DNA from 2 places in the Paenibacillus sp. CH40 genome. Region 1 is predicted to be linked to the other one. Evidence: riboswitches for the same ligand, from Rfam matches in the RefSeq annotation. Region 1 holds a riboswitch; the other holds the start of a gene.
The links. A riboswitch is a leader RNA that binds a small molecule or an ion and turns the genes downstream of it on or off. The one in region 1 is predicted to bind thiamine pyrophosphate.
Positions count from the first base shown of each region.

Region 2: another riboswitch for thiamine pyrophosphate. It lies ahead of NLX73_RS17910 (ABC transporter substrate-binding protein); the one in region 1 lies ahead of NLX73_RS20290 (ECF transporter S component).

Region 1 covers NZ_JANAVQ010000008.1:71,269-76,424, forward strand. Annotated here, with positions in the region: gene NLX73_RS20280 (energy-coupling factor transporter transmembrane component T family protein) at 1-756, opposite strand, end outside; gene NLX73_RS20285 (ABC transporter ATP-binding protein) at 731-2,182, opposite strand; gene NLX73_RS20290 (ECF transporter S component) at 2,182-2,778, opposite strand; TPP riboswitch at 3,028-3,137, opposite strand; gene NLX73_RS20295 (TatD family hydrolase) at 3,182-3,979, opposite strand; gene NLX73_RS20300 (polynucleotide kinase-phosphatase) at 4,000-5,156, opposite strand, start outside.
Region 2 covers NZ_JANAVQ010000006.1:52,351-57,506, reverse strand. Annotated here, with positions in the region: gene NLX73_RS17920 (bifunctional 2',3'-cyclic-nucleotide 2'-phosphodiesterase/3'-nucleotidase) at 1-1,290, opposite strand, end outside; gene NLX73_RS17915 (pyridoxamine 5'-phosphate oxidase family protein) at 1,512-1,946, opposite strand; TPP riboswitch at 2,217-2,326, shown strand; gene NLX73_RS17910 (ABC transporter substrate-binding protein) at 2,519-3,562, shown strand; gene NLX73_RS17905 (hypothetical protein) at 3,570-3,752, opposite strand; gene NLX73_RS25005 (hypothetical protein) at 3,806-3,940, shown strand; gene NLX73_RS17900 (MTH1187 family thiamine-binding protein) at 4,066-4,359, shown strand; gene NLX73_RS17895 (ABC transporter permease) at 4,356-5,132, shown strand.

The DNA of each region.
Region 1 (5,156 bases):
GATACCGAGTCCCCAAGCCAGCGTAAGCATCACCACAAAATAGAAAACAAATAAAATATCTACAGCCGAATAGCCAATCGCATAATAATACGTGCGCTTGGTTTCATTAGCAAAACCCTTGGCTTCCATAGCAATAGCAATGCGCTGCGCACGCCGGATACTTTGAGCGAGCAGCGGAATCGCATATCTGCGGAGTGTGGCATACATATTCCATTTGGACACATGCTGATGTAAGCCTCGAATGCGGTGTGCTTGTCTCAATGCCTGGAATTCCTCCACCATCGTGGGCATTAACCGCATGGCTGCCAAGAAGCTGTACGCATACTTCGGAGGGAGCCTCCATTGCTGCATCAGTGAATAAAAAAGGTCCACCGGACGAGTCGTTAAACCAAACAGCAACCCTACCGCAGCCATACTCAGCGCACGAAAGCCCAGATGCATGCCTCGGTAAAAGCTTTCCTGCGTCACATGGATCAAGCCCCATGACCACCAGGTCGTCACCCCTTTGCCGAACATCATCATGCCCGTTGAAGTTGAAATAAACACCAATATAAAGGGAGAACCGTACAGCAGCAGCCTCTTCCATGGATGGCCTGACCAGACAAGCAGCAGCAACATAGTACACGCAACATTAAACATGACATTCGGATCATGAATGACTATAACGACCACAAACAGTATGGAAAACAACACGAGCTTTAAGCCCGGATTCACGCGATGCAGCCATGTTTTATGATGGGGAAAGGACAGGTTCATACTGTAGTTCCCCTTTCTGAATCCGCCATATATTGGTACAATATCGACGGACAATTTCCGGGTCATGCGTGACCATCACAATGGCCGTGCCTGCTGCTCTCAGCTGCTCCAACATATCCAGCATGACAAAGGTATTACGCGCATCCTGACCAAAAGTCGGCTCATCCAGCAGCAGCACTTCCGGCTCACGGATCATGGCCGTAGCAATACTCAACCGTCTTTTTTGGCCTAATGAAAGCTGATACGGATGACGCTCGTCCAGCCGCTCCAATCCGAACTGTACGAGCATCCGATCCACCCGCTCCCGGCACTGTTCAGCACTAAACAAGCTCTTCGGTAACGAATACTCTAGTTCCTTTCGTACGGTATGCGCTACGAATTGCAGCTCGGGATTTTGAAATGCGAACCCGATACGCTCTGCCAGTTGTTCCGTACTGCCTGCCTCAATTCCGCGCACGCTATAACGTCCCTGTGTGCGAAGTAAACGCATCATGGAGAGCAGCAGCGAGCTTTTGCCAGCCCCGTTTTCACCGACCACGCCAATCCAGTCGCCAGGCTTCACCTGCGCATGCTCCACATAAATCACTGGACTTAAACTGCGGAGGCCGCTAAAATGTTCCAGCTCCAGCAAATCAGTCCCCGCACCACTCTGTTGTGTCACTGATTCACTCCAACGTGGCGAAGACGATTCATTCCATACTCCCGGGTACCACACGCCATACTCGGACAATGCCTGCCGATGCACATGAAATACTTCTTCCGCCCTTCCATCCGCAATGATCTCCCCTTGAGCAGAAAGCACTACAATCCGATCCACATCGTGGACGATTTCATTAATTTTATGCTCTACGATCACCAGCGTTTGGTCTACCGAAATGTTGCGAATGGTATCCCATACCTGTGTGGTGCCTTCCTCGTCCAACAAAGCCGTGGGCTCATCCAAAAAAAGCACTTCTGGCTCCATAGCCAGCACAGACGCAATCGCCAGACGCTGCTTCATTCCCTGTGACATGTTGCCAATGGGCATGTGTATATCATCCGTCGATAGACCAACCTGTATCAGCAGCTCGCGAATACGGGATTGCATCTGTTCCCGGGGAATCTGATTATTTTCCAACACAAAAGCCAGTTCCTCGTCTGCATATGACATACAGAACTGCGTATCAGGATCTTGAAATACAATACCTGAGACACTTGGGATTACAGCAGCATCGCATTTCATGGGCACTTCTATCGTGCGTGGAATCAGACCGCTTAACACTTGGAGCAGTGTTGATTTACCGCATCCACTCGGTCCCAGTAGCAGCAGCTTTTCCCCCTTGTGGACAGACAAAGACATATTGTGAAAAAGCAGCTCTTGCTCACCAGGGAATTTCAACCGTAGACGGGTGATCGAAGCCACCACATCTTCGGTTGCCCGGCTCATCAATCCAGCCCCTTATAATCTTGTTCCGTTGCAGGTCTCAAACTTTGTGTAACTCCGGTTACCTCCAATGCCTTAGCCAGATAGAACGCGAATACCCCGGCAATCACAATACTGCCAATCATCCGAAATCCAATATACAAAACATAGTTCCAGGTCGATAGCTGATCAATATACCCGTAACTGAAGTCTAAAATCAGAGAAGTGACAGCCGCCCCGGCCGCAGCTAACGAAGCAACCCACAGGTTTGCGTTCCGATACAGAAAAGCTGCAAAAAACAGCTCCGCTCCCAAGCCTTGCAGCAGGCCATAGTACAAGGTGGACATGCCCCATTCGCTTCCCAAAAAAGCGCTGACCGTTGCCGCTGCCACCTCTGCCAAAATCGCAACACCCGGCTTGCGAATGATGAGATAAGCAAACGTGCCTGCCATAAACCACATGCCATACATCAGTTGCTCGGCGTGTAGACCAAATGGTTTCATCAAATCATAGGCAGGTCCCCATATTTTGTAGACCAACCCGAACACAACAGATATCACAATCGTGACCAAAATATCAGTCAGCTTCAACCCTTTGGACGCTCTTACAGCAGTATTCATTATTGCGTGCTCCCCTTTTTCCTTATAATTGGCCTCTTGGCCATAAAAAAAGCTTGTCTGGAGCTGAATCTCCAGGCAAGCTTTATGCGCAGTAAAAGGTGAAGCACCATACAAAACATCATTCGTCGATATGCCTTATATAACCAGTAGTCTAAGCTACTACACTGATACCAAGCCAAAGTCAGGGTCAAGGTAAAATGCTAGGACATACATTGAATCTATCGACAACCGCAAAACAAGCGGCATTCCTGTATAGTGTTCTTGGTTTCTCTACGCTGGCATTACCCAGATCAGATTTTACGGTCAGTGGCAAGGGCCACCCTCTCAGCCTGACTTTCTCAAGCTCCCGACAATGCTCTTTTAATTCACTATAATATATACCACATCTATGGCTTTGACAATCCTATAATCCGAAGAAACGTTTGGCTGTCTCCGTCGTCGCGATTTCGATCTCCATCATGCTTCGACCTGTACATTCGGCAACCGTAGCAGCAATATGAGCGAGATACACGGGCTCATTACGCCCTTCTTTGGGCTTCACGGGCAAATTACGCGGGGTCAAAAATGGAGCATCCGTTTCAATCATCAGACGGTCCAAGGGAATATCTCTGACCAGTTCACGCAGATGTTTGCCACGCCGTTCGTCGCAAATCCAGCCGGTGATCCCGATATACAGTCCCATTTCTACATACGTATGCAATTCCTGTTCAGTGCCAGTAAAACAATGCACTACCGCTTTATCCACAAGCCCTTGATACTCCCGAAGCATAGCGACAAAGTCCTCATGTGCATCTCGTTCATGCAGAAATAACGGCATATTCAGCTCACCCGCCAGTTGGATTTGCTCCCCAAACCATCGACGCTGCACATCACGTGGCGAAAAATCACGGTTATAGTCCAATCCGCATTCCCCTATGGATACAACCTGCGGCTGACCTGCCAACTGGCGGAGCTGCTGAATCGTGTCTGCGTTGCAGTCTTTGGCATCATGGGGATGCACGCCAGCTGTCGCATACAGCTTGCCCGGATAACGTGCTGCATACTGAGAAGCCTCCCGACTGCTGCGGACACTGGTCCCGGTAATAATCAGCGGTGAAATTCCTACAGCCGCGGCTCTCTCTACCACCTGTTCCCGATCTGCATGAAACGAACGGTGCATCAAGTTCACACCAATATCAATTAACGGTGTACCCCTTTCCATCTCAATCCCTCCTTCGCAAACTACAATCTCGGATCAATCGGCTCCGATTCCAGCGATAGCGCGGCAAGGACGCATTCATGAATACGATCTACCGTATCCTTGCGGACAAAACGTTCCACGCCTTCCATACCAAGCGCTCCTTCCATCAGGGCATGACGCTCCTTTTTGTTCGTTCGACGCTGCTTCAGACGCTTTAAATTCTCAGGGGCAAGATAGTCCATACCGTAAATGATGTACAAATACTTCCGGCCTCTCACCTTGATTGCAGGCTGAATCATCTTGTCCCGATTTTTCATCAAAAAGCGTTCCGGTTTGATCACAATCCCCTCATGACCATCCTCTGTCATCTCGTTCCACCAGCGAATGACCTCTTCCTCGCTTGCTTCGTCCGTGATCACGCGATACTCTGTCTCCATAAACAGGGAAGACAGCCCAGCCAGCTCACGGTTTTGCTCCATATGCCAAATATGAGAATGGTCGAAAAAAGTCTTTCCGCTGTGTGCCAGCGTATGGAACGGTGCGATACGAATTTCATCCAGACCGTCCACATCCCAGCAATATTTTTGAAAAGCCTCTTGAAACGTTACGGCATTCGCGTACTTCTGTTCCATTTCCTCCAACCAGTCTCCAACCTCTCGGCCTGCAACCTCTGCCTGCTTCAGCTTGTCTACCAGCTTACTGCGATCCAGCAGAGCTGCTTCCCCCACATGGGCATACTGTGCAGCAATCAGTTCCCGAGCCTTGAGATTCCACGGTACAATTTCCGCATCCAGCAACACAAAATCCGTCTGGTTCCGTTCAAAATATCCAGTAGTCCGTAGATCCACATTCAGCTTCTCCAGCACTTGCTTCCCAAGGCTTTGTTCAAAGAAAGCTCTCCCGCTCCGACTGTAGATCGTGCCCAATGTCGGGTAGCCTACATATTGAACAGCAGCCTGTTCGTTTTTGAATAATAGCAAAATAGCCCGGCTACCCATATGTTTTTTCTCGGCCACCATCGTTTGTACTCCTTGCCCACGATAATAAGCCAGCGCCTCACGTGGATGCTCCAGATATCCTGCCTCTGCAGACACCGCTGGAGCAGGACTCATCGTCGGTGGAATATACACCAGCTCCTCCATGGGTACAGTCACATGTGACACGGTATCTATAGCGGATTTGATCCATTCTCCTTGTA
Region 2 (5,156 bases), on a different contig from region 1:
CGGAGCGCCTGCCGACAATACTGGAAGTTTTTCGTATTCAGTTCCTTTAAGATGGTTTTGAACATACCATTTCTGTGCATTCGTCACGATTTGAATGGAAGGGTCGTCCTGCACTAATGCAAAATAGCTGGTAATCGGTGCAGTCGTTGTTCCAACAGGTTGACGAATATAATCCAGCGTTCCTTTATGCTCTTCCTTGATCGAATCTGTCAGTTTGTAGTCAGGAGTAAACTGCACAGCCTGGTTTGTGGTACTCACAACCGGACGCACTTCAGACTGAGAATTCGTTACGTGCCACTCATCTTTTTTCTTTTCCAGGCTCAGGTCAATAATTCCCAGATCCTTGCCCCATGAAGAAGCTTCCACGGCCGGCACGCCATTAATGGTTCCCTTATCCAGATCTACGCCGCTCATTTCTTTAAAATCAGGGCCAGGGAAAGATTTATGAGCATGCCCAAACAGAATAGCGTTAATTCCGTCCACCTGGCTCAAATATTTAACGGCATTCTCCATCATTGGCGTTTGTGGCACATCCTCATAACCCGTATGCGCAAGCACGACAATAATGTCAGCACCTTCTGTTTTCATTTGAGGAATAAACTTTTTCGCCGTTTCCACAATATCCTTCGTAACGACCTTATCCTTTAAATTGGCTTCATCCCACTGCATAATTTGAGGTGTGACCAAGCCGATGACACCCACTCTGAGCGCATGCTCTTCACCTTTCTCATCCGTTACCGTTTTATCAAGAATTCGATAAGGGGTAAAATAATTTTTAGTAGCTTGCCCCCCCTTATCAACATAAACATTCGCATTTACGTAAGGAAAATCGGCTCCCTTGAGCGATTTCTCCAGAAAGTCGAGGCCGTAGTTGAATTCGTGGTTGCCCACTGTCGCCGCATCATAGCCCATCAAGTTCATCATCTTGTAGACCGGATGGACACCGCCCTCTTTCTCGAAGGTTTTATTTCTGGCCATATAATCGCCTAATGGATTGCCCTGCAGCAAATCACCGTTATCGAACAGCATGCTGTTTCTCGTTTCACTACGCGCCTGTTGGATCAAACTGGCTGTGCTAATCAGGCCATATTCGTTGGTTTCTTTGTCCGAATAGTAATCGTAGTTCATCAGGGATGCATGAATATCCGTTGTTTCCATGATCCGCAAATTCACTGTAGCGCTATCGCGAGAATTGCTAGCTGCCCAGGTTGGAGCGGCTGAAAACACCAGCATGCTACAAGCTACAACTGTTGCTGTAAACCCTTTAAACCAATTTTTACGAAATAACAAAATATACCCCTCCTCATTAAGGTGTATGCCTCATATACATACTTTTGCACATATATGTAAGCCTTGAACCCACCATTTCTATTTTAATCCAACGCCAGACAAAAGAGTAGTCATTCACTTAAATTATTTATGAAAAAATAATTAATTCTCTCAAAAACAAAAAAACCAGCACACCTCCTAAAAAACTCGGAGATTCACTGGTTTATCCATTTATATTCTCGTTATTTATTCCACACTTGGCGCTCCGTTTGCTGACCCACATACTCAATGCGAGTCGGATTCACGTCCAGAATGACATAATCGGGATCATCCGGTCCGGAAAACCATTCCTTCAAGGAATCGTTCCACACTTGTTTGCGTAGCCCCTCATCAGCTGTAATCTGGACAGTAGCCTCCACTTCTACGACTTCCTTGGTACCGCCAACTTCATAACCCAGCAGTAGATAAGCATTCGGATTATCCTTTAGCTCATCCACTTTATGCGTTTTACGATCTGTCGCCAGATGAATGTTCATTCCATCGTTAAAAAGGGCCATATAGCGTACTTTCGGTTTGCCACCCTCTACCGTACCTAACGAGCAAAATTTGTTGTTATCCAAAGCCTTCACAATGGCTTGTTCTAGTTGGCTACGATCCAATGTTTCCGTTTTACCCACAGTACAACAACTCCTTTTCACGAATTAGAATTCTCTACGGCCATGCCATTGGGCACCAGCCCATCTGAACCTACCTGCGCAGCTGTTCTGAAAATAACATGACCCGATCAGATCGGATTGATGCATGCTCATTTTCAGATCAAAGCTCACAGTAAAAGTGTACCCTGTCGTTCGGCAAATGAACCGCCATCTCTTCCTCCATGCTGGACAGACCCGCATTCAAGGCATATAATCGTCGTAGTAAACCCGAATAAATGAACCCATTAAACCATACAATGCCAGGGGTGCTGGAATCGGCCGGCTGAGAGTGTGTCCCAAGACACTGACCCTTACAACCTGATCTGGGTAATGCCAGCGTAGGAATGCTTAAGCAAGATGTGCCTTTTTTACATAGGACCATCCCTTACTTTGGTATATACAAGCGCAAGCGTCCCGGAACCTCGGGGCGCTTTTTTTGTTGAAGATTAAGTTGTTGGAAAGATTGCGTCCGGCAGATGTTATTTTTATGAAAATGGGGAACATAAGCTGTCTGATTGGACGGATAACGGGTAATTAAAGGAGAGAACACAACGATGAAGCGCATGAAAATGTTAAGCCTGGGACTGATCAGTCTGTGGCTCATGGCCCTGACCCTGACCGCTTGCGGTGGAAGTCCCTCCACATCCCAAGAAGCGGCTCCCGCTACCAACACTCAAACGTCTACTCCGGCAAAGGAGCTCAAAGATGTTAAAGTCGTGCTCGATTGGACACCCAATACGAATCATACGGGACTCTATGTTGCCAAGGACAAAGGATTTTACGAAAAAGCGGGTTTGAATGTCCAAATTATTCAACCTGGTTCAGGCGGAGCCGATCAAATGGTTGCCTCTAATGCTGCACCTTTTGGTATCAGCTACCAAGAAGGCGTCACACAGGCTCGTACGCAAGGCGTGCCGCTTGTATCCATCGCTGCGGTGATTCAGCATAATACCTCAGGCTTCGCAGCCCCGGTAGATCGCGGAATTAAGAGCCCGAAAGATTTTGAAGGTAAAAAATACGGCGGTTGGGGCTCTCCCGTAGAAGAAGCGGTCATGAAATCCATCATGGATTCAGACAAAGGCGATGTGAGCAAAGTGAAGATCGTCAACATGGGCAATGCAGACTATTTTACAGCCGTGAAGCGGGATATCGACTTTGCCTGGATTTTCTACGCATGGACCGGAATTGAGGCCCAGCTTCGAGGTGAGCCATTGGATATGCTGTATGTAAAAGATTATTCCAAAAGCCTCGATTACTATACACCTGTAATTGTGAGCAACGAACAGACAATAAAAAATGATCCAGAGCTAGTCAAAGCGTTCATGGACGCTACCGCACAAGGCTATGAATACACTATCGCCCATCCAGAAGAAGCCGCGAACATCTTAAGCAAAGCTGTACCGGAGCTGGATAAAAAACTGGTACTTGCCAGCCAAAAATGGCTAAGCCCGCGTTATCAGGACGATGCCGCGCAATGGGGTGTGCAAAAAGCGGAGGTATGGCAAAACTATTCGGACTGGATGTACGAACGCAAGCTGCTCAGCAAGCCTTTGGAAGTCGATAAAGCCTTCACAAACGACTTCTTGCCCAAGCGTTGATCATTTGTTAAAACACTAAATAAGACTGAACTAGAGAAGTGAACGAAGCGCCACTACGCAGTCGGATGGTGCTTCCCATCGCTGTTGTACCCAGATTTCTTTTATGAATATCCAGAGGTTGAAATCTGGGTACAAAGGCGAACGCTAACGCTTGTACAGCACCATTCCGCCCACTTCGTTCTCGTTCCACTTGGTTTATTCTTTAGTCTCATAGTGTCTAAGCGCAAAAGCAGGTACGCTTATGTGAGAAAAATACAAAATAACGTACAACCTAGCTTTAAAAATAAGGTGCTTTTTAAGGCGGTTGGCAGCGTAGCGGTTCATTTGAATCTGGAGAAGCGCAGCGTTCGCCTTTGCCGTGGGATTCTTACCTTTTAAAATTTATTCAAAGAATCCCACGGCAACAGCGATCGTAAGATCAAATGAAACGCGAAGCGGTCTCACCCGCTTTAAACCACCCTATTTTCTCAAAACAACTCCACAATAAAGGACAGGTGAATTTCATGGCTAACACACTGCTCAGTATTCAAGTAATCCCTAAAACTCCTAATAACGAGGACTCTTACCCGTATGTAGATAAGGCGATTGAGGTCATTCAGCGCTCCGGCGTCAAACATCAGGTGAATCCATTGGATACGACCATGGAGGGCGAGCTCGACGAGTTGCTGAAAGTGGTTAAAGAAATGCACGAGGCTTTGACGGAAGCGGGCAGTCCCAGCGTCATTTCACAGATCAAAATCGCACATAACCCACAAGGCATCAGCATGAACAAGCTGACCGAGAAATATCGCCCATGAATCCGAAAGGCAAGAACGCATCCTGGTGGAAAAGCGTATGGCCGCCCCTTGTGGCGGTCCTCTTCTTTTTAGCGGCTTGGCAGGGAGCGGTTTCCTATTTACATATTGAATCCTGGCTGCTGCCAGCTCCATCCCTAATCGTACAAGAAGGCATGGCGCAATCGGCGTTGCTTGGCACCCATACATGGGCTACAATTCGTCTGACACTTGCGGGATTCGCTATAGGGACAGCAACGGGACTGTTGATCGCCATCGTTCTTCATACGATTCCTTTTCTCAAATCCGCCCTGTATCCGCTGCTTATCCTGAGCCAAAACATTCCGATCATCGCCCTCGGTCCGTTGCTCATGGTGTGGTTTGGTTTTGGCGTGCTGCCCAAGCTCATGGTCATTACCTTAGTATGCTTTTTTCCCGTCGCTGTAGCGGCCATGGACGGGCTGACTCGAACAGACCGTACGATGATGAACTATATGCGGATGTCGGGTGCAAGCCGCATGTCTATTTTTATGAAGCTGGAGCTGCCACATTCCTTGCCGCAAGTCTTTTCTGGCGTTAAAATTGCTGCTACCTATAGTGTGATGGGCGCGATCATTGCCGAGTGGATCGGAGCTAGTGAAGGAATTGGATATTATATGCTGCTGCAAAAATCGGCCTATCGCACGGATCTCATTTTTGCTGCCATCGGCATTATTGTCGCACTCAGCTTACTCATGTTTGTGGTTATTTTACTACTGGAGAAATGGTTGGTTCGCTGGAAACCCGATCGAGAGTAGCTTCCTCCTTGAATTAAAGACAGC